3 linked regions of the Jeotgalibacillus aurantiacus genome follow. The protein of the gene in region 1 interacts with the protein of each later gene in a pairwise test. Links are inferred from orthologs where the notes say so. Each region holds a gene or a part of one and is shown on either strand. Other genes may lie near its edges.

The links.
Region 2: the proteins of groL (region 1) and H7968_RS08825 interact in binary tests that used the Escherichia coli proteins (3 or more experiments, as listed by UniProt). The link is inferred for Jeotgalibacillus aurantiacus from one-to-one orthologs.
Region 3: the proteins of groL (region 1) and grpE interact in binary tests that used the Escherichia coli proteins (3 or more experiments, as listed by UniProt). The link is inferred for Jeotgalibacillus aurantiacus from one-to-one orthologs.

What each region holds. Positions count from the first base shown.
Region 1 is NZ_JACNMS010000006.1:8,286-19,952, forward strand. The notes cover bases 3,624-6,522. They hold groL (chaperonin GroEL), read left to right. Parts: upstream 3,624-4,211; coding sequence 4,212-5,834; downstream 5,835-6,522. Other genes in these bases: groES (co-chaperone GroES), read left to right, coding at 3,836-4,120; H7968_RS15455 (hypothetical protein), read left to right, coding at 6,007-6,474. Also shown: H7968_RS15420 (redox-sensing transcriptional repressor Rex), read left to right, coding at 1-339; H7968_RS15425 (twin-arginine translocase TatA/TatE family subunit), read left to right, coding at 395-574; twin-arginine translocase subunit TatC, read left to right, coding at 596-1,402; H7968_RS15435 (YdiK family protein), read right to left, coding at 2,204-2,407; H7968_RS15440 (CPBP family intramembrane glutamic endopeptidase), read right to left, coding at 2,408-3,157; H7968_RS15460 (DNA adenine methylase), read right to left, coding at 6,605-7,462; H7968_RS15465 (AAA family ATPase), read right to left, coding at 7,502-9,214; H7968_RS15470 (hypothetical protein), read right to left, coding at 9,268-10,140; H7968_RS15475 (excalibur calcium-binding domain-containing protein), read right to left, coding at 10,168-10,893; H7968_RS15480 (DUF4236 domain-containing protein), read right to left, coding at 10,893-11,667.
Region 2 is NZ_JACNMS010000002.1:813,124-824,787, reverse strand. The notes cover bases 4,510-7,405. They hold H7968_RS08825 (sugar ABC transporter substrate-binding protein), read left to right. Parts: upstream 4,510-5,263; coding sequence 5,264-6,547; downstream 6,548-7,405. Other genes in these bases: H7968_RS08820 (carbohydrate ABC transporter permease), read left to right, coding at 6,648-7,405; H7968_RS08830 (glycoside hydrolase family 13 protein), read right to left, coding at 4,510-4,929. Also shown: H7968_RS08845 (ammonium transporter), read right to left, coding at 1-1,138; H7968_RS08840 (P-II family nitrogen regulator), read right to left, coding at 1,166-1,507; H7968_RS08835 (MATE family efflux transporter), read right to left, coding at 1,704-3,047; more of H7968_RS08830, read right to left, coding at 3,172-4,509; more of H7968_RS08820, read left to right, coding at 7,406-7,958; H7968_RS08815 (sugar ABC transporter permease), read left to right, coding at 7,958-8,800; H7968_RS08810 (alpha-amylase family glycosyl hydrolase), read left to right, coding at 8,892-10,445; H7968_RS08805 (LacI family DNA-binding transcriptional regulator), read left to right, coding at 10,536-11,564. UniProt on the Escherichia coli protein: Part of the ABC transporter complex MalEFGK involved in maltose/maltodextrin import. Binds maltose and higher maltodextrins such as maltotriose.
Region 3 is NZ_JACNMS010000002.1:647-6,028, forward strand. What follows is about bases 2,582-5,382. They hold grpE (nucleotide exchange factor GrpE), read left to right. Parts: upstream 2,582-3,596; coding sequence 3,597-4,169; downstream 4,170-5,382. Other genes in these bases: hrcA (heat-inducible transcriptional repressor HrcA), read left to right, coding at 2,582-3,449; dnaK (molecular chaperone DnaK), read left to right, coding at 4,202-5,382. Also shown: H7968_RS04725 (hypothetical protein), read right to left, coding at 9-482; H7968_RS04730 (hypothetical protein), read right to left, coding at 708-875; radical SAM family heme chaperone HemW, read left to right, coding at 1,184-2,317; more of hrcA, read left to right, coding at 2,409-2,581. UniProt on the Escherichia coli protein: Participates actively in the response to hyperosmotic and heat shock by preventing the aggregation of stress-denatured proteins, in association with DnaK and GrpE. It is the nucleotide exchange factor for DnaK and may function as a thermosensor.

The sequences.
Region 1 (11,667 bases):
GAAATGGCGTTTGATGCAGACCCGAAAAAAGCGGGCACATCAATCGGAGAAGTACCGGTATATGCCATGGACGAGCTTGAGGAAAGAGTTCAGGACAGTGACATTGAAGTGGCGATTCTGACAGTGCCAGCAGGTCCGGCACAGGGTATCACCGACCGTCTGGTGAACCTGAAGATTAAGGGAATCCTGAATTTTACCCCGGCAAGACTGACGGTGCCGGAGGATTTACGGATTCACCATATTGATCTTGCGGTGGAGCTTCAGTCACTCATTTATTTCCTGAAAAATTATGGCACAGATGACGTAGAAACGTCACAATTAGAGGACATATTGGAATAGCCAAATGCCGCAATTTGTTTTATGATGGAAGATAGAAAGAGGAGGTGCATGCATCATGCTACCAGGTGGAATCAGCCTTGCCGTAATCGCGATCGTTGCGTTGCTCATTTTTGGCCCTAAGAAGCTTCCGGAACTCGGAAAAGCTGCGGGCAGCACCCTTCGTGAATTCAAAGACGCAACTAAAGGTCTTGCCGATGACGACGATGATGTAAAGAAAGAAGATAAGAAGCAATAATTTTTTTGGGATGGTGGCCATATGAATGAAAAAGATATGACCGTCCATGAGCATATAAATGAAATAAGAAAACGACTCATCATTGTAGTCGTTTTCTTTGTCTTTGCAATGGTCGGAGGCTTCTTTATCGCAGAGCCGCTGATGAAGTTTCTTCAGTCCTCTGATGAAGCACAAAAAATGACCCTTAACGCATTCCGGCCAACGGACCCTGTCATGATCTACTTCCAGATCATCATGTTCTCTGCGTTGATCCTGACATCGCCCGTCATCTTATATCAGCTCTGGTCGTTTGTCAGCCCCGGTCTCCACGAGCGGGAGCGGCGCGTGACACTCAGTTATATACCCGCATCCGTCTTCCTGTTTTTATCAGGACTGGCGTTTGCCTACTTTATTTTATTTCCGTTCGTCATCAGCTTTATGACGAACCTTTCGAATAACCTTGAAATTGAACAGGTCATCGGGATCAATGAATTCTTTCAATTCCTATTCCAAATGACAATCCCCTTCGGATTCCTGTTCCAGCTGCCGGTTGTCATGCTATTTATCACAAGACTCGGCATCGTCACACCGATGTTTCTCGGAAAAATCCGTAAATACGCGTACTTCGTGCTGCTCGTCATTGCAGCCTTCATTACGCCGCCGGATATTTTCTCACATATGCTCGTGACCGTACCGTTATTGTTGCTGTATGAAATCAGCCTGTGGATTGCGAGAATCGGCTACAACAAAGCGCAAAAGGCAGAAGCCATCCAGCGCGAAATAGAAGAACAAGAACGCCGCGAGCGGATTGACAAAGAGCTTGCAGCGCGTGAAAACAGCGGGGAATGATCTTCGCTGTTTTTCTTTTTGTGGGGGGTGGTTCGGCTGGGGAGCTGTTATGTTGTTAGCGGTTGGTTTTTTGTCGTTAGCTGGTGTGTTTCTGTTACTAGCCGTGGCGTTTCTGTTGTTAGTGGTGCTGGCGTCGGCTGAAATGTTGATAGGGCTTGTTAGTTTGTTGTAAGGGATCGTGTTTCTGTTGATAGGACTGCTTGATTTGTTGATAGGCACGCTGGAATTGTTGATACATTTTCTTGAGGGAAGTGAATTGAAGGTAACTGGCTTTTTATCTGGATGCATTAAGCCAGAGCTGGTGCGGTGGTTTTATGTTGATCGGGTGGACATTTCTGTCACTAGCCGTAAAGTTTCTGTCGTTAGCCAGGGAGTTTACGTTATTAGGCGTGCTGGTGTCGGTTGAATTGTCAAAAGGGCTTGTTGGTTTGTTGTAATGGGGAGTGTTTCTGTTGATAGGCCTGCTTAATTTGTCGTTAGGCACGCTGGAATTGTTGATACATTTTCTTGAGGGATGTGAATTGAAGGTAACTGTCTTTTGATCTCGATGGATTAAGCCAGAGCTGGTGCGGTGGTTTTATGTTGATTGGGTGGACATTTCTGTCACTAGCCGTAAAGTTTCTGTCGTTAGCCAGGGAGTTTACGTTATTAGGCGTGCTGGCGTCGGCTGAAATGTTGATAGGGGTTGTTGGTTTGTTGTAAGAGCCCGCGTTTCTGTTGATAGGCCTGTTTAATTTGTCGTTAGGCACGATAGAATTGTTAATACACTCTCCATAAGAAAAAGTAGCGAACCTCAGTCCGCTACTTTTTTTCATTCATATGCTTTTTGATTTTCAGGTGGAGTCCGATCAGGCGGATTCCGGCGCCGATGTCATAGGTGGCAAAGGCGACGAAGATGTATGCCCAGACGCCCCAGCCGTTTTCGTTTACGCTGTTGATGGCGAAGAAAACGAAGAAGAATCCGAGGATCAGATAAAAGACTCCGTGTCCAAGAGGAGACCTCATTTATAAAATCCCTCCCAGTACAGCGCGCCAGACTAAGGCAAATGCTTCATTCAGCTCCACGATCCGCTGGATTTCATCGGCAAAGAAGAACTGCGTCATGACGACGAATGTGTTGATGGCCATATGCGCAATAATCGGCACGATAATTTTTTTTGTAAATGCATACAAAAATGCAAATGCGTAGCCCATTGCTGCATAGATTAGGATGTGGGTGAAGTCAAAATGAATCACCGCAAAGATCAGTGCACTGATCAAGCCTGATATGAAGAAGTTGTATTTGCGGTAGAACCATCCAAAGATGACGCCGCGGAATACGATTTCCTCAAGAATAGGTCCGAAGATCGCAATCGCCACGGCTGCAAGAGGTACATAAGAAAGCAGATCGATCAGCTGGGCTGTATTATCAGAGCCCGGCTCAATCCCGATCAGATACTCAATGCCTACTGCGATCATCTGGCTGAAGAAGGCCAGGAAGATCCCGATGAACGACCAGATCGCAATCATCGCAGGACCTGCTTTTTCGCCCGGCAGATCCAGCACGCCTTTATTGCGGTTCAGCACAAACAGAATCACAAGCAGCCCAATCATGAAGCTGAGGAAAATCCAGTAGCCTGACACAAGGTTCAGCAAAACGGTCGGCTCCGCGCTGCTGACTGAACGCCCGACGAGAAGCGCAACCGGAACCACCACAAACGATGACAGCTGCATCGCAACATACGTAATTAAAATGATCAAAAAGGTGCGATTCACAAGCATACTCCTTTATTCGTTCTGTAGTGTTAATTCTACTAATAAAAGCGGGTGCCTTCAAACTTAATCGCTTTATGATGAAGGATTTCATGATCGTTTTGTGAAAATGGGGAGCGGGGAGGCGTGCTGGGGAATTGTACTGATGGGGGAAGTAATTCACTTGTTTCACAAATGAAAGATGGATCTCCGTTCCAGGCGGACGCTTTCCGTGGCGCGCGGTGAGCCGCAGGAGTCGCCGCCTTCCACTCCGATCAACCATGAAGGAGGGTATCTTCATGGAAGAAAAGGTTGGGGGAAACTAAGCTGCTGGAGAAAATGTATCGATCGGGGTCGTAATTCAATCGTTTCAAAAATTAAATGTATTGTTCTGGATTTTTTATGTACTGTTTCAAACAGGAATTGTATCGTTCCACTTCCGCCGACCTGTTATTGTATCGTTAGCAGACTTAATTGTCCTGTTTCAAAAAGTTTATGTATCGTTTCAGGCAGGAATTGTACTGTTCTGCATACAATCCGCCACCAATCCGCCCGCACCAAAATGTAATACAAAATTTATAAAAATCACATGTTTTTCTCTTGCAAAAGAAAACAGAATTATTTACACTAATACTTGTGTTAGCACTCAGATAAAAAGAGTGCTAATAAACGAAAGAACATCATTCAAGGAGGTTGTTTCACTTGTTAAAACCATTAGGTGATCGCGTAGTTATTGAGTTGGTAGAGTCTGAGGAAAAAACATCAAGCGGGATTGTACTCCCGGACAGTGCGAAAGAAAAGCCGCAGGAAGGGAAAGTTGTGGCAGTCGGAACAGGCCGTGTGCTTGAGAACGGCGAGCGTGTAGAGCTTGAGGTTTCTGTTGATGACCGCATTATCTTCTCGAAATACGCTGGAACAGAAGTGAAATACCAGGGTACTGAATACTTAATCCTTCGCGAGAGCGACATTTTAGCAGTCGTTAACTAATGTTAACTTACTTACTTTTATAAAACAAAGTCCTTCGATCAGGACGTCATTTTCATCAAAGATACCAAATTATTTTAGGAGGTACTTATAAATGGCTAAAGAAATTAAGTTCAGTGAAGAAGCACGCCGCTCCATGCTACGTGGTGTGGATCAGCTTGCAAACGCGGTAAAGGTAACGCTTGGACCAAAAGGACGCAACGTCGTTCTTGAAAAGAAATTCGGTTCACCATTAATCACAAATGACGGCGTAACAATCGCAAAAGAAATCGAGCTTGAAGATGCATTTGAAAACATGGGTGCAAAGCTTGTCGCTGAAGTAGCAAGCAAGACAAACGAAATCGCCGGTGACGGTACAACAACTGCAACGGTTCTTGCACAGGCAATGATTCGTGAAGGTCTGAAAAACGTGACTGCTGGAGCAAATCCGGTTGGCGTACGTAAAGGGATCGAAAAAGCGGTTCAAACAGCGCTTGAAGAACTGAAAGCCATCTCTAAACCAATCGAAGGCAAAGAGTCGATCGCACAGGTTGCGGCAATCTCTGCTGCTGACGAAGAAGTCGGCCAGCTGATTGCTGAAGCGATGGAGCGCGTTGGAAACGACGGCGTTATCACAATCGAAGAATCAAAAGGCTTCACGACAGAGCTTGATGTAGTAGAAGGCATGCAGTTCGACCGCGGATATGCATCTCCATACATGGTCACAGACTCTGACAAAATGGAAGCGGTGCTTGATAACCCGTACATCCTGATCACAGACAAGAAGATCGGCAACATCCAGGAAGTTCTTCCAGTTCTTGAGCAGGTTGTTCAGCAGAACAAGCCACTTCTAATCGTTGCTGAAGACGTAGAAGGTGAAGCACTTGCAACACTTGTTGTGAACAAGCTTCGCGGAACATTCAATGCCGTTGCTGTAAAAGCACCAGGCTTTGGTGACCGTCGTAAAGCAATGCTAGAAGACTTAGCTGTACTAACAGGCGGAGAAGTGATCACTGAAGATCTTGGACTTGATCTGAAGTCAGCGAACATCTCCCAGCTTGGCCGTGCTGCTAAAGTTGTGGTTACAAAAGAAAACACAACAGTTGTTGAAGGTGCAGGAGACGCTGAAAAAATCGGCGGCCGCGTAGCTCAGATCCGTGCACAAATCGAAGAAACAACATCTGACTTCGACAAAGAAAAACTGCAGGAGCGCCTTGCAAAACTTGCTGGCGGCGTAGCAGTCATCAAAGTCGGAGCAGCAACAGAAACAGAACTGAAAGAGCGCAAACTGCGCATCGAAGACGCCCTCAACTCAACGCGTGCAGCCGTAGAAGAAGGAATCGTATCCGGTGGTGGTACAGCACTCGTGAACGTATACAACAAAGTAGCCTCTGTTGAAGCAGAAGGCGACGTGGCAACAGGTATCAACATCGTGCTTCGCGCACTTGAAGAGCCAATCCGCCAAATCGCACACAACGCAGGCTTAGAAGGCTCCATCATCGTCGACCGCCTCAAGAAAGAAGAAGTAGGCGTAGGCTTCAACGCAGCCAACGGCGAATGGGTCAACATGATCGAATCCGGCATCGTAGACCCAACAAAAGTAACACGCTCAGCCCTTCAAAACGCTGCATCAGTAGCGGCGATGTTCCTGACGACTGAAGCCGTAGTCGCAGACATCCCGGAAGAAAACACTGGCGGTGGCATGCCTGATATGGGTGGTATGGGTGGAATGATGTAAGGTCATCCATACACAGAAGAACTCTCTCTCACTTTGTGAGGGGGAGTTTTTTTTGTGCTGAAAATAACTGTTTTAGGTATTTTTATGGAAATATATGATATTATTTTACTGGGATAAAGTTGATTTTCAAAATTCAAGCTGTAATTTACTTTTCAGTAGGGATGTGAATGATATGAAACAACGCGTTGTAATGTTAATCTCAGTCTCTCTAGCAATCGTGCTTTCATTAGCTTTAGCTTTTGAAGCTTACAGTCAATCTGAAAAGCGAGAGCTCGAGATATTTAATCTGCTTTTAGGTATTGAATTGGTTATAGATGAGCTGGAATCGGATTTAGATAAACAAAGCAAGATCATTGAATCTAAAACCTTTCAAACTGAACTAGAGAATTATGCTATGGAAAAAAATGATTACTTAAACACATCAAAAACCGTGTCTTATATGTTTGAGGCAATAGAAGATGTAGACAAAGATTATATTGATCTTAATGTTGATTTACATTATCACTACAGCAGTTTTTTAACAGCTGAATCAAAGGAAGTAGCTTCAGAAGAGCATGAAATTTTAACAGGTCTGCTGTTAGAAATAAAAAGAATTAGAGATTATTTAGCTTCGATTAATGATTTTGATAACGAGGCGTGATCGATTAATGTATCCTTTAAATGTTTAAAGAGTTTTGCAGCATGAAGTGCCTAATTTCAAGGGAATATCCTCTTTTTTATAGAACGTATGTTCCTTTTTGGGATAAAAGAAAACTTCCAAAAATGGAAGTTCAAACTGTTTGGAGATGTTCTCTCAAATTACCAGGCTTAATTTTTTTTGAAAAAAACATAAACTCTTGGCCTCGAGTAGGTTCTGCAATAGAATAATTTAAATAATATTTTTCGTAATAATGTCTGGAGTACAACTTCTCAATTTTATCAGCAATATCGTATGTTAATATCCAATAACGATTTCTCATTTTTCCTTTGATTACTTTGGCTAATTCTACGTGATCATTATGATCGTAGAAATTTGTATATAAATCTGGACCTTTATCGTAGTATGGAGGGTCAAAAAAAGTTAATGAGTTCCGAGTATTTTTAATAACTTCCTCAATGAATTCAATCGCGTCATAATTATGTACCTCAATTCTGTCAGCTTTTGACGCAATCAACTCTATTCTTTTAATAATTTTCTCTTTATTAAATCTACAATCCATTTTATAAGCACCCTTTTGTTCTTTGCCACCAATAACGCCAGCTTTAATTATTCCAGCTCTATTAGTCCTGTTTAGAAAAAGGGTAGAAAATGCCACATCTAATTCACTTTCATTTTCTTTGTTAGATTGTATTTTTTTCTGTAAATCCCATTCTTTCATAGATATAGGGGTTTCAATAATTTTGTCAATTAACTTTTCTGGATGACTAACAATTACTTTCCAAAAACAATAAATACTGCGATCAAAGTCATTTATATATATTTTTTGAACATCCTCGTTTAAAAGCAACCTTATTGCAACTGCGGCTCCTCCTGCGAACGGCTCTATATAGCTTGTTAGATTATTTTCTCTAATGAGATGTTTTACATAGTTGTAAGTTTTGTCTTTACCACCAGGATATCTTAGTGGGGTTAATGTAGCTCTCGGCATTTTATCACCTGCTTCTAGTGTTATCTGTTTCTTCCTTTACTAAAAACCTTTACTTTTTAGGGCTGCAAGTTTATTTGTTACAAGCTTTATAAATGATTCTGCAAGTGTGGTAATATTATCATTTTCAAGAACTGCTTTGTAATAATACTTATATATACCTGATTGGTCAAAAAAAGATTCGTGAGATTGAAACCATTTCTTTAGATTTTCTCTGTCAAGTTTTTGCTGTGAGATCATGTTTTCAAGTTCATTTAAGAGCATTTGAGGATAATAATTACCCAAAGACGTGTTATGTTCCACAGAATACCAAAAATCATGATGCTTATCTTCATTTAATAACAACTCATACAGAATTCTAAAAACATTTTCTTCAGGACTAAAGTCGCCAGGCAAAAAAAGAACATTTCTTGGGTAGTTTTGAATTGAATTATAGCCCTTTGGATCATTAGTTAAAAATTCTTTGAGAGATGGTTTTTTCTTATATCTCGCGTCTCCATCTAGAACAATAATGGTATCTTTGAAGTAGCTATCTTTATTCGGTAAATCAAGTAATGTAGTACAGTTAATTTGAGAAGCAATTAATTCACAATTATTTAAAAGATTACTCTCATTTTTACCCTCATAATAAATATTCATTATTTGCTCTAGTGCAAACTTTGCTTCTTCATCCTCTAGATAGACTTTAACTTTTGGCATGGAATAATGTATTTCTGAAAATAAGTCTGCTTTTATAGATTGATAAGAGTCTTCTTCTCTAAAAAAAGGTCTGTTATTATTTCTAAAATAATATACCATGTGATTTTCCGAATCCTTTTGTTTCAATCTAAGCATCTCCTGAATTACAGTTAGGGAATGGCTAGTAAATATAATTTGGAGTTTAAGTTCTTTTGACTGCTCTTTTAATAATTTTAAAAGTCGTAATTGTGCGTCAGGATGTAAGGAAACATCAAGTTCATCTATACATAATATGCCACCTATATAGTTGGGCTCAGTAGAAATATTATGAAACGACAGTAATGCATTAATAATCCCACTCAAACTTTCTTGTCCAATCGATTGTGTGAGTATACTTGACGATTTAGGTTTTAAATATATCCCGGTATAATTAATTTTCGGTTTTGGTGTTTCGTATAATTCGTCAGTCTCCTCATCAATTGAACGCGGAAGCACTTTGTTATACATTTCTATATACTTTTTAGTAATAGTAAATTGATCACTTATATATTTTCTGCCAGTTATTTTAACTAAGTGATTATGCAGAGATTTAGATTCTCCAAAAGGGAAAAGCCTGCTAGTGCTTACGTAATATGTGGGTATTGGCATTCTTTCAGATCCCTTTATTCCAGTGTTTTTAAAAACTTCTTCTCCAATCTTATCATTTTGAATGCCTTCAGAGTTCACAGTTCTTGGTACTAATTTTAATTTCGGACCATTGGGATGCGAAGTCCTTACTCTTTTATAAACTTCATGTGCTTTATAGTGGTATTTTAAAGTTACTTCGTAATAATCATCATTTTTTCTAGAATCCTTATGCTCATCTTTGGATAAAATGAAGTAGTTATTAAATTCGGGATGGAAATCTTTATTATTTAACGTTTTAAACTCTTTTGTCCCGGAACCATTTGCAATTATACCTAATAAAGTTGATTTTCCTAATCCATTACCACCAGAAATTAAAGTAAGACCAGGCGATATATTAATAGTTTGATTTATGAATTTTCTGAACTTTTTTATCTTTAATTCTCTTAACATTTTATTTCTCCTAATTCTTTTAATTTTTATAAAACCATTCATTAAAAAAATTGCTATACCCCAATTTTCTGATCAGGTTTGGTTCTGGAGAGTTTTTTTGACAAAGAACTCAACTTCCATATTCCTACATTTTTATCAGCGTCATATCTGTGTTCTACAGATATAATAGAGTTAACTTTATTGAAAGGAATTATTAAACTTTCAAAAACTTTTGGATCGTTGAATGGCGTAGCAACAATAGTATTAGAAAAGGATTTATGTGAGATAACTACGTTTTCATAAATATCTCCATTCTCCAATTTGATGGTTGAAATAACATCAGTTTTAATTTCCTTTAAAAAATAGTTAAAATAAAAAAGGAAGAGAGGGAGAAATACAAACAAAATTATAATTAATTGAGCTATCGCCTCAGACGCCTCAGAGTGGTTTTCACTTATAATTATTTGTTTGTCTTCAATTCTGACTATTTGGTCAATGACAGACGCTAAGAAAACTGAGAATATTACAACTCCTAAAATGTTTAAAATGAAAATTATTATTAAGTATATCTTTCTGTTATTTGTATAATTCTTTACCCAAAAATCAACTCGAGTGGTGTTTTGGATATAAGTAATAATTAACATAAAAACGAAAAGCAACAGAATCACGCCCATGATAAACACCAGGATAGTATTGCCTACATAAGCATTAAATTCTCTAGTTGGAATATTCCATTCAATAGACCAAGGTACTAAAGTCAATGGGAAAATAATGAATATTCCAATAAAAGCAAAAAGGTTATAAGTAAATTGAACAAAGGGTGATTGTATTGCTCTTTCTGCTTTTTTTGATTTCAAAAGTATAAAAATAAAAGGGATGAAAACACCTAAAAGAAAAGGTATGGATTTAAAAATAATATCTACAATTGATTGAATGATTTGAAGCATTACTATCCTCCAGAAATTTATACGTTTTTAATTTTCACAAGCCCATCCATCATTATCGCGATCCATCTTATCTTGATAAGCAGGGTGATCAGCAGCTACCCCACCTGGATAGACAGTTCTCAAGTGTGTGCAGTTATCAAAAAACTCCGCTTCTTGTGCTGGCGGCGCGGATGCAGCGGCAGCTTCAGCCTCAGCTGCCTCTTGAGCAGCAGCTTCTTCTTCAGCCAGTGCTAGTGCAGCGGCTTCTTCCTCAGCCTTCTTTTTTGCAAGAGATTCTTCTTCGGCTTTCTTTTTGGCTGCTTCCTCTTCAGCTTTTTCCTTTGCTGCTATTGCGACAGCCTCTTCTTCAGCCTGTTTCTTGGCTGCGGCTTCTTCCTCCGCTTTTTTCTTTGCTTCAGCATCGGCTTTTTCTTTTGCTTCCTGTTCAGCCGCAGCCTTTTCTTCAGCCTCTTTTGCTTCCGCAGCAACACGTTCAGCTTCTTCAGCTTCTGCTGCTACCTCTGCACTTTCAGCCTCTTGAGTGTCTGTAGCGATTTGTTCGTCAGGGTTTGATACGGTTATCACACATCCGGTTAAGGCCATCACGAGACCTACGCTTAAGATCGCTGCAGGTTTACGTGACTTGGCCTTCAGTTTCTTATTCGTATTCCATTCGTAGATTCCCCAGCTGGCCAGAGCGGCCCCGATAGTGAAGAGCGGGAAGTTAAATAACAGGATAAGAAAAACTATTAAGCATACAATCAATAACCACATTAGACTTGCACCTCCTGGACTAATTTAAAGCCTTTGGTTTTCAGATGATTCATTTCGTGATTAAAGAAGAGAATTAAGTCAGTTGCAGGCGTAGTGGCATTATAGACGCTCTGAAACTTATTACGATCCACAGATACAGCTGCAATACAGCCATGCTCAGCAGGTTCAACCGCATAGCTATTTGCGTAGATGTTGATATGCACTTTTTGAAGTGGAAAGAGGTTAAACAACTCTCCAACTATTTTTAGCATCATGCTCGAGACAATCTCTTTTTGAAGCTGATAGTATTTCCCCTTAGCCATCTGCTTGTTAGAAAGCTTGCCTGTAGCAGTGAGACTGATAACGTGAGAGGGAGCATAGTCATCAGGAAGAGCTACCTCAACAAATGCGGTATTTGATCCGGGATATGTAACGTCCACATCGGCACCAATGTCCATCAACGTTTTAAACGGATTCTTTGAAGAGATTAATCGGGTCATCCCTTCCTGATCACCATTAAGTATCTTTTCGGCTTGAGCGATCGAACTGTTCCAATTTTCATAGATTTCTCTATCCTGGTTTTTGGCTTCAGGTAGAGACTCAGATAAAGAGACTTTACGCGCATCGATCCTGTTAAATAGCTTATCTCTGAGAGTCGGTTTATACTCTTCAATGGTTTTTAAAGCTGCAAGATAATTTGGTCCCTGATCTTCACTTGCGAATGGGGGAGGGGAGGCGAAGCGTTTTTCCCAGTCGATAGGATCAGATACATTAAGGTGCATTTTAGTCAGGGAA
Region 2 (11,664 bases), on another replicon or contig:
TCCAGAGGATGACAGCACCTACACCGATTGCCTGAACACCAAGCAATCCAGCGCCACCACCATAAAACAGTCCGTTTGCTGTGTCGAATAATCCAACAGCGAGTGTTCCCCAGATCCCGCAGATTCCGTGAACCGCTACTGCTCCAACTGGATCATCAGCACGCAGAACAACGTCGATGAAACGGATTCCTTCTACAAGGATGACCCCTGCAATCAGACCGATCACGATTGCGCCAACAAGTGAAACATTCGCCGTGCCTGCAGTGATCCCTACAAGGCCTCCAAGTGCTCCGTTCAAAGTGATTGAAGGGTCAATCTTTTTAAAGCGGATACGTGAATACAATGCTGAAGAAATTACACCGGCAGAAGCAGATAAAAGAGTTGTGGAAATGACAATCGGAACCAGTGTCGGGTCAGCTGCAAGAGAACTTCCTCCGTTGAATCCAAACCATCCGAACCAAAGAATGAAAACCCCAAGCGCACCTAATGGAATGCTGTGTCCCGGAATCGCATTAACTTTTTTGCCTTCATATTTTCCAATACGTGAACCGAGAAACAGGACGGCAAACAGTGCACCAACTGCTCCGGTTAAGTGAACCACCGTTGAACCAGCGAAGTCTACGAATCCAAGCTCGGAGATCCAGCCGCCACCCCATACCCAGTGACCGACTACAGGATAGATGGCACCAGTCATTAATACGGTAAGGATCAGGTAGCTGCTCAGCTTCATGCGCTCAGCAACGGCACCGGAAATGATCGTTGCACAGGTAGCTGCGAACACGGCCTGGAATAAGAAGAACCCTACGTCTTCAACACCAGATAGGGCGAAGCCGCTTGTGCCGAAAAATCCGTTTGAATTTCCGAACATAATGCCATAACCGACTAAAAAGTAAAGGACGGAACCAATAGAGATTGTCAAAATATTTTTCATGAGGATATTCAGTGTGTTTTTAGCCCGGGTGAAACCTGATTCCACCATGGCAAACCCTGCGTGCATAAAAAATACTAAAATTGCTGCAATCATAACCCACATCGTATCTAATGACAGCTGGACACTTTCAGCTGTGACAGGCGCAGCAAATGCGCTTGTTGTAAACAAACTCCCAATTGCTGTTACAGATAATATTTTCTTCTTCATTGTGAAGCACCTCCAAAATTAGTCTGTTTATAAAACAGCCTGCTTTCCTCTTTCGCCACTGCGAATTCTGATGACTTCTTCGATAGGAGAGATAAAGATTTTCCCGTCTCCCACCTGGCCGGTTCCGCAGGCTTCCAGGATCGCATCAACAATTTCGTCTACACGGTGTTCTTCTGTTACCATTTCAACCTTTATCCGGGAAACGAGGGGAAGCTCATAGGAAGTTCCTCTGAATGCTCCACGCTTGCCTTTCTGGTTCCCGCAGCCTGCTGCTTCAAATACGGTCAGGCCTCCTATTCCGATATGAACGAGTTTTTCACGGAGCTCCTGAAACACTTCAGGTCGAACGATTGCTTCAATCTTCTTCACATTGACCACTCCTTATGTTAGGTTTTCTAACATTTGATAACTTATAGATATAATAATATTCAGAAAACTAACAGAATGCAAGTGTTTTTTAGAAAAAAACGATTATCATGTTAGGTTTTATAACATAAGAAAAAGGATTCGCGTGTCACGAATCCTTCCATTGCAACCATGTAAGCGCATTATTATTTTCAGAATATTAAGCAGGTTTAACAAAACTTTTTTCCATCCAGCCTCGTTTTTTCCATCGTTTCAGCATAATGATCCCCCGAATCCACTCATCAAGAGAAAAGGCGATCCAGATTCCTATGAGACCGAGCCCGAAAAAAACACCAAGCAGATAAGCAAAGAAAACAGCAATTCCCCACATGGATAAAATGCCGATATATACAGGGAATTTTACGTCTCCTGCAGCTCTCAGTGCATTGATGACAACGAGATTAAAGCTTCTTCCCGGTTCAAGAATGATGGTCAGGAAGATCAAGATGGATCCGAGCGCTAAAATATCTTCATTTGATGTGAAGATCCCAAGAAGATTTCTGGAGAAAATAGCAAAAATCACGGCCATGAGCAGAGAAATTAATATAGCCAGTCTCAGACTTTTGATACATCTTTTATAAGCTTCTTCGAATTTACCTGCCCCAACCATATGTCCGATCAGGATCTGGCTGCCCTGACCAATGGCTACGGCAAAAAGGAAAATAAACATCATCAGGTTCTGTGTATACACTTTTGTCGTCAGTGCTTCAGTCCCCATCGCTGCAATAAATGCGGTGATGACAAGCTGTGAAGCGTTGTAAGATAAGTGTTCTCCTGCAGATGGAATTCCGATCTTAAGAAGGTTTTTTAAATGTCCGGCAGGAAGAGAGAATAACTGTCTGAATGGAAGACTGTACTTTGTTCTTCTCAGTAAAAGATAGAAAACAGCACATAATCCAATGACCCGGCTGATCGCGGTTGAATAGGCTACACCTTCAACACCAAGTACTGGAAAGCCGAAAGGACCGAAAATCACGAGGTAGTTACCTGCAACATTCAGGATGTTCATTCCGAGCGTTACGTACATCGCATCTTTTGTAAAACTGTAGCTTCTTAAAATCGCACCGATTGTCATGATGACCGATTGTATAAATGATAATCCACCGACAATCTGAAGGTAGACAGTCGCCTCTGGAAGCAGTTCAGCCGGAATGTCGAGCAGTCTTAATAATTGCTGATCCAGGATAACAATGGCCAAACTCAGCGCAAGTCCGAAGATGAGGTTCGCCACGATTGAAATCACCACAATTTCTGCAGCGCTTCTGTCTTTTTTAGCTCCAAGGTACTGAGCGACGAGTATAGACGTTCCTGTAGCAACAAATCCGAACATGACAATGATTAATGAAAGTATCTGGTTTGCTACCCCAACTGCTGCTACACTGTCATCCGAATACTGGCTTAGCATGAGCGTGTCTGCATTTCCCATCAGCATGTGCAGGGAAATTTCTATAAAAATAGGCCAGGTAAGTGCAAAGAGAGTCATTTTTTTAGCCTGTTTACTCATGGTGTTTGAGGCTCCTTTCCTGACGGTTGTTCTCAACTGTCTGGCAATAATCGTAACGCAGGAAAAAGAGGGTGGACCAAATCCGTTTAGGAGTTGTCACACCCTCAATTTAAAAGGCATCTGTTTATGAATGAATTTTAAGAATCAGTATATCGTTTGCCTTTAATTTTATTTTCCCTTTCTTCCATTTATGTGGGTCACCGGTCAACAGGTTAGTTACCTGCTGTTTTCCGATCGTGTAAGGGAGCTTAAAGCTGTCCTTTTTACTGCTCGTATTGATCGCTACAATGATGGTTTCACCGTCACCTGAACGCTTATAAACGAGTGATTTGGTGCTCACATCAGACGGGAAAAAGCTGAAATCTCCACGGTTGGCAAGCAGTGGTTCTTCTTTACGCAGCGTGATAAGCTTCTTTACAGTTTCGAAAAGCTCAGTGTCCTGTTTCTCAGCATCCCACTCCATACATTTCCGGCAGCCCGGGTCCTGTCCGCCTGTTAAGCCGATTTCATCACCATAATAAATACATGGGGTGCCGTAATAAGTGAGGAGGACGGTAAAAATCTGCTTCAGTTTTTCTTTATCTTCTCCGCACTCTGTTAAGATCCTTGGTGTATCATGACTGCCGATTAAGTTAAAGGTTACTTCATTTACCGGTGAAGGATACATTTGCTGAACCTTTGTCATATTATCAACAAACTCTTCCACGCTGATTTCCTGTTTGGCAAAAAGCTGAAGGATGTTTGTTGTAAACGGATAATTCATCACCGCATCAAACTGATCGCCTTTTAACCATGGGATTGAATCGTGCCAGATCTCACCGAGAATATAGAGATCAGGATTGATTTTCTTAACTTCTGCACGGAATTCTCTCCAGAAAGCCTGATCGACTTCGTTGGCTACATCAAGGCGCCAGCCATCAATATCAAATTCACGAGCCCAGTAGCGGCCCGCCTCGAGCAGATAGTTTTTCACTTCAGGATGCTCGGTGTTCAGTTTTGGCATCATGTGGGTAAAAGCAAATGTGTCGTAGTTCGGTACGGGATCAGTCTGAACCGGGAATTCCCACAGATGAAACCAGTCCTTATAACGCGATTGTTCACCTTTTTCCAGCACGTCCTGAAACGGAGGGAAGAAGAATCCGCTGTGATTGAATACAGCGTCAAGCATGACACGGATACCGCGTTTTTTACATTCTTCAATGAGCAGTTTAAACGTTTCTTTTGATCCAAACTGCTCGTCAATTTCAAAATAATCAATTGTATCATATTTATGATTTGAAGTAGCTTTAAAAATAGGTGTGAAATAAATCCCTGAGATTCCTAAATCCTGCAGGTAGTCGAGATGGTCAATAACGCCCTGAAGATCTCCCCCGAATAAAGAATCTCTTTCAGGGTCCTGACTTCCCCATGGCATTGTACCGGGAAGGTCAAGTGAAGGATCACCGTTACCGAATCGTTCCGGGAAAATTTGATACCAGACCGTATCTTTTACCCAATCAGGTGCCTGAAACAAGTCCGCCTTATTAATGTATGGGAAGCAGAAGTACTCACCAATATCCTCAGGTGGTTCCGGATGAAATCCTTTTTCCCCCAGGAAGGCGCTTTCTTTTTTATCCGTCAGCTTGAAGCCGTAGCGAAGTCTTCTATACTCGGGCTTAATAGACGCTTCCCAGTAGTCGTATACTTGATCAGAACCTGCAAATTCCATCGGTTCGTTCTGGAAGTTCCATGTACCATCTGTCCAGTCGTAAGGGTCTCCGAGGACAAGAGAGACAGAAGTAATATCATTTCTGGCTGTTTTAATTTTAATATGCAGTTCTTCAGATGAAACGGCATATGCCTGTGACCGGTCTGCCCGGTGGTGGATTCCGGATTTAATCATGTAAGCACAACTCCTTCATTGTTACAGTCCGGTATTTATGTAATAGAGATAAGACGGACTGCGGTGTTAATAGAATAATTGCTTACAACCTTATTCGAAAGAAGAATTAAAGTCAATGACTGTTGGCAACTCTTGATGGGAAAATAACAAAAATTAAAAAAATGCATTTTATCTATTGTAATATGAAAAAACTTGATTATAATAAAAGTAGGTTGTGCAATCGTTTTCACAATATAAATGTAAGCGGTTATATTTTTAATCGCTCTTTTTTTAGAGATAGTGTGCAAACGTTTGTACAAGCTCAAGAAAAAACAACCTTTAGGAGGGGTCAATGTTGAAAAAGTATATTTCGATTTTTGCCATGGTACTGCTTTTAATCGGCGTACTGGCAGCTTGTGCACCTGAACGTGAAGAAACATCAGGTTCAGGCGATGGGGACTCAAACGCATCCGGAGATGGAGAAGAAGCAACTTCTGAGCAGCCGGAATCACTAAAAGTATGGGTAAACGACAGCGAAGAGCAAAAAGCTGCGCTTGATGAATTATTCGCTCGTTACACAGAAGAAACAGGAATTGCAATTGAAACAACGCCAATGAACATGCTGGATCAGGTGGAAGCGCTTAACCTTGACGGTCCTGCAGGTAACGGTCCGGATCTATTCTTCCAGCCGCATGACAGAATCGGAAACATCGTTCTTCAAGGACTTGCTGCACCAATCGATCTTGGTGAAGCAGAAGGTGACTATTCAGAAACTGCAATCGAAGCAATCACTTATGATGGAGAAACTTATGGAGCTCCTCTAGTAGTTGAAACGTATGCAACATTCTACAACAAAGACCTTGTACCTGAAGCACCTGCAACAATGGATGATCTGATGGCAATTGCTGAAGAGCAGACAGACCAGGCATCTGAAACTTACGGTTTCCTAATGGAAGCTGCAAACTTCTATTTCTCATATCCATTCTTCGGCGCTAACGGCGCATATGTATTCAACAACGAAGGTGGATCTTATGATGTAACGGATATCGGTCTTAACAACGAAGGTGCTGTAGCTGGAGGAGAGCTTATCCAGTCTTGGTACGAAAATGGATATATCCCGGTTGAAATCAACCCTGACATCATGAACGGTCTATTCTCTGATGGTAAAGTCGGCGTTGCAATCACTGGACCATGGAACATCCCTGCTTACTCTGAAGCACTTGGTGACAGCCTTGGAACAGCAATCCTTCCAACGGTTGACGGAAACAACGCAACTTCATTTGTAGGGGTAAAATCATGGATGGTTTCTGAGTACTCAGAAAACAAAGATGCTGCAACTGACCTTGCGATCTGGCTTACAAACGAAGAAAATTCAACTTTCTACTTCGAGAATGCAGGGGAGCTTCCAGCTAACCAGGCAGCACTTGAAGGTGAAGCTGTAACTTCTAACGAACTGATCGCTCCATTTGCTGAGCAGATCCAGTTCGGAACGCCAATGCCATCTGCTCCAGAAATGCAGCAGGTTTGGGAGCCAATTAATAACGCACTTCTGTTCATCGCACAAGGTGATGATGTACAGGAAGTATTAGATGAAGCTGTACAGCAGATTCAGGATAATATCGCTGCTGCACAACAGTAATTTCACATTCATGACGATGGTGGATAGAAGGATTCCCTCCTTCTATCCACTCACTTTATAGAGATATTGTTCTCTGAACGCTCGCTAGGGAGGCGATGACATGTCAACTGCTAACTCGACAGCTAAAACTTCACATAACCCCAGACTAGCTGTCATTTTATCCATTCTTCTTGCCGGCTTAGGCCAGTTGTACAACCGCAGATACGTTAAGGGAATACTCTTCATTATCCTCGAAGTTTCCTTTATCCTGACGCTTGGGAGATTTCTTAATACTGGTATCTGGGGGCTGAGAACACTCGGTACACTTGAGGGTGTTGATAACTCTGTTTTTCTATTAATCTATGGTTTGATTTCTGTGATTCTTATAGCCTTCTTTATTATTCTTTACGTAGCGAATGTAAAGGATGCTAAGAGAGATGCAGTCCGTCTGCGTAACGGGGAAAAAACACCAACATTTAAAGAAGCAGCACGTAATGTATGGGATGTAGGATTCCCGTATTTCTTCGTAACACCAGGGCTTGTGATGCTTGCTTTTATCGTTATTTTGCCACTGATGTTTACAATTGCACTGGCATTTACAGATTACACACAATACAACCAGCCACCACGTAGCCTGTTAAGCTGGATTGGCTTTGATAACTTTGCACGTCTGTTCTTTGAGACAGGCGGAGCAGGAAATAATATCTGGCAGGATACATTTATCAGTGTATTTACCTGGACGATTGTCTGGACAGTCGTTGCAACGACTCTGCAAATCGCTTTAGGTTTATTTCTGGCTTTACTTGTAAATGATCCGCGTATTAAATTTAAGCGGACAATCCGTACGATTTTAATTCTTCCTTGGGCAGTTCCTGCATTCGTAACGATCCTTGTATTTGCAGCGATGTTTAACGATCGTTTCGGTGCGATAAATACGGATATTCTCGCAATGTTTGACCTTGCGATCCCGTGGCTTCAGGATCCATTCTGGACACGCATTGCATTAATTATGATACAGACATGGCTTGGATTCCCATTTGTCTTTGCTTTGTTTACCGGTATTCTTCAGAGTATTTCAAAGGACTGGTACGAAGCAGCGGATGTGGACGGAGCAAGCCGGTTCCAGAAATTCAGAAACATCACACTTCCACACGTACTGTATGCAACAGCTCCATTACTGATCATGCAGTATGCTGGGAACTTCAATAACTTTAATATTATTTACCTGTTTAATGAAGGTGGACCTGCTGTGCGTGGTCAAAACGCGGGCGGTACCGATATCCTGATTTCATGGGTTTACGACTTAACATTTGAATTAAACCAATACAGTATGGCTGCAGCAATTACGCTGATTCTCGGACTGATTGTTACAGGATTTGCGTTCTATCAATTCAGAAAAACACGTTCATTTAAAGAGGAGGGGAATATTTAATGAGCAAAAAAGCTAAGTCTACACTGGAAGTCACGCTCATTTATCTATTTTTAGCTTTTATGGCTGTTGTAATCGGCTATCCTCTTCTTTGGACAGTTGGTATGTCACTGAACCCGGGTACAAGTCTTTATTCTGCACAGCTGATTCCTGAAAACTGGTCACTCGTTCACTATAAATGGCTGTTTACGGATCCATCAAGTGATTACCTGACATGGTATAAAAACAGCGTCATTGTTGCGATTGCCAATGCCTTTTTCTCAGTTGTGATTACGTCATTTGTAGCCTACGCTTTTTCCCGCTACAAATTCACAGGGCGTAAATACGGACTGTATGCATTCCTGTTACTGCAAATGTTCCCGGCTTTAATGGCGATGGTTGCCATCTACCTTCTATTAAATATGGTCAACCTTCTTGATTCACTGGTGGGTCTGACACTTATTTATATCGGAGGTCAGATACCGTTTAATGCTTGGCTCGTAAAAGGTTATTTTGATACAATACCTAAGGAGCTAGATGAAGCTGCAAGAATTGATGGAGCAGGTCACTTAGGCGTATTCTTCAAAATTATGCTGCCGCTTGCGAAACCGATTTTAGGAGTAGTAGCGCTGTTTAACTTTATGGCGCCGTTCGTTGACTTCCTGCTGCCGCGAATTATTCTCAGGGATCCTGAAAACTTTACGCTGGCACTTGGGCTGTTCAACTTTATCAGCAATCAGTTTGACAATAACTTTACGCGATTTGCAGCAGGTTCGATTCTGATTGCTGTTCCAATCGCACTCGTTTATCTGTTCTCCCAGCGTTACCTGATTTCAGGACTGACAGCCGGTGGAACAAAAGGTTAAACCGTTTGTCTGATTTGCCACTCTGAATACAGCAGATCGAAAGCTTACGATGTTAAATGGAATATACCCATATAAAGGAGGAGGGGAAGAGGTGAGAAGAGTCGGAAGCGCTCTTTTTCTCATCACTATCCTCCTTTTTAATAGCGTTTTTTCAGGTCAGGCTGACGCTGTTGAAAAGGAAGAGAGAAAATGGCAGGATGAAACAATTTATTTTTTGATGGTGGATCGTTTTAACAATGGAGATTCGTCGAATGATATCACAGTCAACACGCAGGACCCGCGAGCTTACCATGGCGGTGATTTCCAGGGGATTATCAACGAACTCGATTACATTAAGGACATGGGCTTTACTGCCATCTGGCTGACACCGATTTTCGAAAATCAGGAGATGGGTTATCACGGCTATTGGATCGAGGATTTTTACGAGACAGAAGAACATTTTGGGACCGTTGAAGAGTTTAAGCAGCTTGTAGATGAGGCGCATGAACGGGATATTAAAGTGATTCTTGATTTTGTCGTCAATCATACTGCACCAACTCATGAATGGGTGAATGATCCTGAGCGTGAGGACTGGTACCACCCAGAACAGCCAATCAGAGATAATAATGATCCTGAGCAGCTTGAGAACGGATGGATTTACGGTCTTCCTGATTTAAATACTGAAAATCAGGAAGTCAGGGAATACTTATTTGACGCCGCTAAATGGTGGATTGAAGAAACAAACATAGACGGATACAGACTTGATACAGTTAAGCACGTTCCGGCTGAATTCTGGACTGAATTTTCACAGGAAGTAAAATCTGTGAAGGACGACTTCTACTTAATAGGGGAAGTCTATGATACAGACATAAGAAAAATCGCTGAGTACGCTGACACCGGGATTGACGGTTTTGTTGATTTCCCTTTGGCTGAACAGATGAGAACAGTCTTCCAGAATACAGATCAGAATACGTCAAGATTGTTCAATTATTGGGACTACAATCAGCAGTTTTTTAACGATCCTTATGTAATGGGAACGTTTATTGATAATCATGATATGACACGTTTTACAAGACTTGCCTCTGAAAATAACATGTTCCCAGGCACGAGATGGGAAATGGCAACGGCCTTTATGTATACAGTACCGGGCATCCCGATTATTTATTACGGATCTGAAATCGCGCTGGACGGCGGGGAGGATCCGGATAACCGCAGACTGATGGATCTGAATGTGGATGAAGAGCTGCAGGAGTATATCGGGAATCTTGGAGAACTGAGACAGCAGCTTCCATCACTGACGCGTGGAACACTTGAAGTGCTTTATAACGATAACGGTATGCTTGTCTATGAGAGAGAGTATGAGGATGAGACGACGGTCATCGCTATCAATAATACGAGTGAAACGCAATCTGTGGATCTTGCAACAGCTGATTATCAGGATTCAAGTGAATTGCGCGGACTTCTTGGTGGAGATCTCGTGCGGGCTGAAAATGATCAGTTCAGGATTACGCTGGACCGTGAAGTGGCAGAAATATATGTTGTCGCGGATGAAACAGGGATCAATTACTGGTTTGTTGCAGCCATTGCAGCCGTTTGGATTTTCTTTATCGGATTATTTATTTTCATGAGAAAAAAGGGTAAAAAGAAAGAAAGCATGGCATCATAAATTGTCTGTCAGCAGAGTGTGAGGACTTGATCTCTGCTGACAGACAGTACTGATTTTTGTGTAAGCGTCAACATATAGGGGGTGAGTGTATTGTCCGTTACGATAAAAGATGTTGCCAAAGCGGCAAACGTCGCTCCGTCAACTGTTTCCCGTGTGATAGCCAATAACCCGAGAATTAGTGAGCGGACGAAAGAAAAAGTAAGAGAAGCAATGAATACTTTGGGTTATCATCCGAATTTTATTGCAAGAAGCCTGGCAAATCAGTCAACACAGGTTATTGGTCTTGTTACCCCTGGATCATCTGACGTCTTTTTTCAAAATCCATTTTTCCCTACCGTACTCCGGGGGTTAAGTGAAGGAGCGCATGAAAGGCAATACGCTCTCCAGCTTGTGACCGGACAAAGTGAAGAGGATATATACAACGGGGTTGTGCAGATGGTTCAGGGTGGTCGTGTTGATGGAATTGTCCTTCTTTATTCAAAGGTGGAAGACAGGATTTTGCAGTATTTGCGCGAGCGGAACTTTCCATTTGTCATGATTGGAAAGCCGTATAATTTCGTTGAGGCGATTACACACGTTGATAACGATAATTTCAAGGCCGGATTGGATGCAACAGAGTTTTTACTCGGCATGGGACATGAGCGGATTGCTTATATTGGTGGAGATGCAAAGCTTGTTGTAACCGTTGAACGTCTATCGGGATATGAAAATGCGCTGAAAAAAGCGGGAATTCCTTATCGTGAACAGTATGTTCTTCATGAAAGTTTCCTGCTTGAAGGTGGAAAAGAAGCGGTCTGCGCACTGATGGAGCTTCCGCTGGATGAAAGGCCGACTGCGTTGCTGGTGACGGATGATCTGCTGGCTCTTGGCGTGCTGAATACACTGAGTGAGCTGGATATTGCGGTTCCGGATGATATTTCGATTATCAGTTTTAATAATGCGTTATTTTCTGAGATGTCGAGGCCTCCTTTGACTTCGGTGGATATTAATATTTTTCAGCTTGGGTTTTCGGCTTCAAGTCAGCTCATTAAGCGTATTGAGAATCCGAATGAGCCGCCGACAAGGATTACGGTGCCGCATCAGATTGTGTCGAGGTTTTCGACTGAGCATGTGAAGTAAAACCGGTCCGGGTCGCATCCTACGCTTTCCGCGGCCGCGCGGTGAGCCAGCTAGTGCTCCGCACTACGCTGTCTCACCTGTCGCTTCACTGCCGCAGGAG
Region 3 (5,382 bases), on another replicon or contig:
GGGATTTTTTATTCTATGATTAGTGCTTCGATCACTGGTGTTTCACCATCATCAGAAATTCCTTTAAAGTTTCCATACACTTCAGTATTAGATTCATTATTAACCCAATCGGTATCAGTAGCTGAATGATGTACCAAGTAGTGCTCATTATTATCAGTAATTAAAATGAATTCTTCACCCTTAGATACATCTTGACCATTTAATGAAAGAACCTCTCCGCGGATTCGTACAGATTCATTTTCTTCTACTTCCCCATTTAAAAACTCACTATAAGAATAAGAATTTGCACGAGCTACATAATCCTCAGTTGCAGGTTGAGCACCATAAAAAATCGTAACTCCCAATACAACTAAAAATAATGGAGCGGTTATAGATGTAGATATCACTCCGGCTTTTCGTGTTCTCTTAAATGCAAGTAGAATAACTGCTGCAATTAAGAGTAAAAACAATAAGAACACAAGTCCGATCAAAAGTATAAGCATAGAATACCCCCTAAATATGTAATTACCAATAGTATACATGAATAGAGGGTAATTGGTTTCAAAACTTGGTTCGTGGTCACAACGTGGTCACAGAATAATCATCAGATATGTTTATTTGTAAATTTGTACAATTACGAAATTCAGCTATATCAACGCTTATGATGAAAAATCATCATATCTGATATTTATAGTGCAGACTCCCACCGTCTCCACCAAAACCTACAATCATTCCAATGATTGGACCTGATCCAAATCAATTAAAAGCTCTTCTATCAATTCGATTTGTGCTGTAACCTCATAATGAATTGAAGAATCCGGATTTTTCTCAAGCCATCTCTTATAGGATTCTAATTTTCTTCTATATGAATGCTTTAACTGCTCTAATGTATTCATTTATATTCCCTCCATTAAATAAGTTTTCCACCCTAGTGCCACCGTTTTAATAAAATACATTGAGATAAACAAAAATATAAAAAATGATGATAAGATACTAATTGAACAGATACACCCTTGATCTGTCTTAATTGCTAAATACAATAGAATACATTAAGATACACTCCGTACTACCATTACCATAAGAAGCATTTATGGCGGTCCTTCAGATGGATGAAGGGGAAAAATAAGCCCATTATAAAAAAGAAGGGGAAAAGAGGCTGCGAGATCAGCGCTCATCCCCTTTTTGCGTGAAAAGAGGAATGATTATGAGCTCGTCAATTTATATTCACATTCCATTTTGTCATCACATCTGTCATTACTGTGATTTCAATAAGGTATTTATGAAAGGTCAGCCCGTTGAAAAATACATTGATATGCTGATCCGTGAATTCTCCATGAAAACGAACGAGGGACACCGGGTGAAAACAGTGTTTGTCGGTGGAGGGACACCGACTGCCCTGACAGCCGCTCAGCTTGAACAGCTATGTGAAGGGATCAGCCGTCATTTTCAGCTCGAAGAAGGAGCAGAATATACGTTTGAGGCCAATCCAGGTGATTTAACACCGGATAAAATTCAGGTGCTTAAAAATCATGGTGTTAACCGATTGAGCTTTGGTGTGCAGTCATTTAACGACCGGCTGCTTGAGAGAATCGGCAGGGGTCACCGCTCGTCTGATGTTTACAGGTCCATTGAGGACGCTCAGAAGGCCGGGATCACAAACCTGAGTGTGGATTTGATCTACGCTCTCCCGGATCAGACACTCGAGGATTTTGAAGACACCTTAAAAAAAGCCATTGAGCTGGATTTGCCGCATTATTCCGGTTATTCATTAATTGTTGAACCTAAAACGGTTTTTTATAACCTGATGAGAAAAGGGAAGCTGCCGCTGCCTGGTGAGGATGCTGAGGCGGCGATGTATGAGCTGTTGATGAAACAGATGGAGGCAGCCGGTCGTAGTCAATATGAAATCAGTAATTTTGCACTTCCGGGGTTTGAAAGTGAACACAATAAAGTGTACTGGAAAAATGAATCCTACTTAGGCCTTGGAGCAGGTGCTCACGGATACATTGATGGCGTCCGCTACTCGAATATCGGCCCTGTGAACAAATATATTCAATCAGTGGAAGAGGGCAATGAGCCGGTTTTACACTCAGCTCTAGTCACGCTCGATGAGAAAATGGAAGAGGAACTATTTCTCGGACTAAGAATGTCAGAAGGCGTGTCAGGTGACACTTTTCTTCAGAAATACGGAAAAGAAATGGATCAGGTATTCAGCGGGCCGATTCAGGAAATGACAAAAAGACATCTTTTAGAGTTCGATCAAAACCGGCTGAAGCTCACAAAGGAAGGGCGCTTTTTAGGCAATGAAGTTTTTCAGGCTTTTCTTGGGATAAATTAATGCGAACTCGTTGACAGTGAAATCATCATTTGATAACTTAATGTTAGATTTAGCACTCGAAATTAAGGAGTGCTAACAGGGGTGATGAAACATGTTAACAGATCGACAATTACTTATTCTTCAAGTGATTATTGATGATTTCATTCGTTCTGCCCAGCCGGTAGGCTCGAGAAGCCTGTCCAAAAAGGAGGAAATCCCTTTCAGTTCAGCCACGATCCGCAATGAAATGTCGGACCTCGAGGAAATGGGACTGATAGAGAAAACACATACTTCATCAGGAAGAGTGCCTTCTGAAAAAGGATACCGGTTTTATGTAGATCATCTTTTAGCTCCTCATGCACTGAGGAAAAAAGATATGTCTCAAATCCAGTCGATTTTTGCGGACCGGATTATGGAGATGGAAAATATCGTACAGCGTTCAGCTGAAATTCTTTCAGAACTGACCAGTTATACGTCCGTTGTGCTCGGACCCGAGCTGCAGGAAAACAGGGTGAAAAATGTTCAGATTGTGCCGATCACGCGTGAAAGTGCGATTGCCATCATCGTAACGGACACTGGCCATGTTGAAAGCAGGAGGTTCTCCATCCCTTCAGGACTGAATCCGGATGACATTGAACAGATGGTGCGTGTGTTAAATGACCGTCTGACCGGAACGCCGTTAGTGGAACTTCAGGATAAGATGTATAAAGAGGTTGCGCTGTTTATTAAGCGGCACATTGCCAACTATGACCTGATGATCGAAGCGATCGCAGAAATCCTGAACATTCCCGTTCATGACAAACTGTTTTTTGGCGGCAAAATGAATATGATGAACCAGCCGGAATTCAGCAATATTGATAAGCTGCGTATGTTTATGGATGTGATTGAAAAAGAGGACTCTCTCTATCCGATTATTAAAAATAATTCAGGGTCGGGTATTCAGGTGAAAATTGGTACTGAAAACAACGATAAAGCGCTCAGCGACATTTCGCTTATTACTGCAACGTTCCCAGTCATAGGCGGACAAAGTGGAGCATTAGCCATTCTTGGTCCGAAAAGAATGGAATATGCAAGGGTGATCAGTCTGTTGAACGTGCTGAGTATGGATCTTTCAAAGGCTTTATCAAAATTTTATGAAACGGAACAGGATTAAATCCGTTATATAGATTCGGGAGAAAAATCCCCCCGCAATCCGTTATATAAAAAACTGCCGGGTATCAAAACCTGATTACCGGCAGTTCATTATGTGGTTTAGCTGTTTGTGAACAGGGAAAACCACTACCGTATTTCAAGGAGGTGAATGAGTGTGTCTGAAAAAGAAAACAGTCAGGAATTCACGGAAACTGCTGAAGAGACAAAGCCTGAAACTGAGGCGGTCGAAGCGGAAGTGAAATCTGAAGCAGAAGGCGAAGAAGGTACACAGGATGCTGCAGAAGAGAACTGGCAGGAAAAGGCTGAGGAAGCTGAAAACCGCTATCTGCGTCTGCGTGCTGATTTTGATAACTATCGCCGCCGTATTCAAAAAGAAAATGAAACCCTTCAAAAATACCGTGCTCAAAATGTTGTGACAGGAATTCTTCCTGCACTCGACAACTTTGAACGCGCGCTTAACATAGAAGTGACAAATGATGAATCAGAATCTCTTCTGAAAGGGATGAAAATGGTTCATGCGAGTCTGTTAGAAGCCCTGAAACAGGAAGGGGTAGAAGTCATTGAGTCTGTTGGACAGGAATTTGACCCTAACCTTCACCAGGCTGTCATGCAGTCTTCCGAAGAAGGAGTCGCATCCAACATCATTACTGAAGAACTTCAAAAGGGATATAAACTTAAGGATCGTGTCATTCGTCCTTCAATGGTAAAAGTGAACGAATAACGAAAAGACTTGAAACAGGAGGCTGATTTGGAATGAGTAAAATTATCGGAATTGACTTGGGAACAACGAATTCATGTGTGGCCGTTCTTGAAGGCGGAGAGCCTAAAGTAATTGCCAATCCGGAAGGTAACCGCACATCACCATCTGTTGTATCGTTTAAAAATGGTGAAAAACAGGTTGGGGAAGTAGCGAAGCGTCAGGCGATTACGAACCCGAACACAATTATGTCTGTTAAGCGCCACATGGGTACAGCTCATAAGGTAGAAGCAGAAGGTAAGGAATATTCTCCTCAGGAGATTTCCGCAATGATCCTTCAGTACTTAAAATCATATGCTGAAAGCTATCTTGGTGAAGAAGTAACAAAAGCGGTGATCACCGTACCAGCTTACTTCAACGATGCCGAGCGTCAGGCAACAAAGGATGCAGGAAAGATTGCAGGTCTTGAAGTTGAGCGTATCATCAACGAGCCGACAGCTGCAGCACTTGCTTACGGTCTTGATAAGATGGAAGAAGATCAGACAATTCTTGTATACGACCTAGGTGGCGGTACATTTGACGTATCGATTCTTGAACTAGGCGATGGCGTATTCGAAGTGCGCTCAACAGCAGGTGACAACCGTCTTGGAGGAGATGACTTTGACCAGGTCATCATCGACCACCTTGTAGCAGAATTCAAAAAAGACAACGGTATTGACCTTTCTAAAGATAAAATGGCTCTTCAGCGCTTAAAAGATGCTGCTGAAAAAGCGAAAAAAGACCTTTCAGGTGTGACATCCACTCAGATTTCACTGCCATTTATCACAGCAGGGGAAGCTGGACCTCTTCACCTTGAACTGAACCTGACACGTGCAAAGTTTGAAGAGCTCTCTTCAGGACTTGTAGAGCGTACAATGGGACCAACTCGTCAAGCGATTAAAGATGCAGGTCTTTCAGCTTCTGAGATTGATAAAATCATCCTTGTTGGTGGATCGACACGTATTCCTGCTGTTCAGGAAGCGATCAAGAAAGAAACAGGTAAAGAGCCGTCTAAAGGTGTTAACCCGGATGAAGTAGTAGCAATGGGTGCTGCGATCCAGGGTGGCGTACTGACTGGTGATGTAAAAGACGTTGTACTTCTTGACGTAACACCATTATCACTTGGTATCGAAACAATGGGTGGTGTATCTACCGTTCTGATTGAGCGTAATACAACGATCCCGACATCGAAATCTCA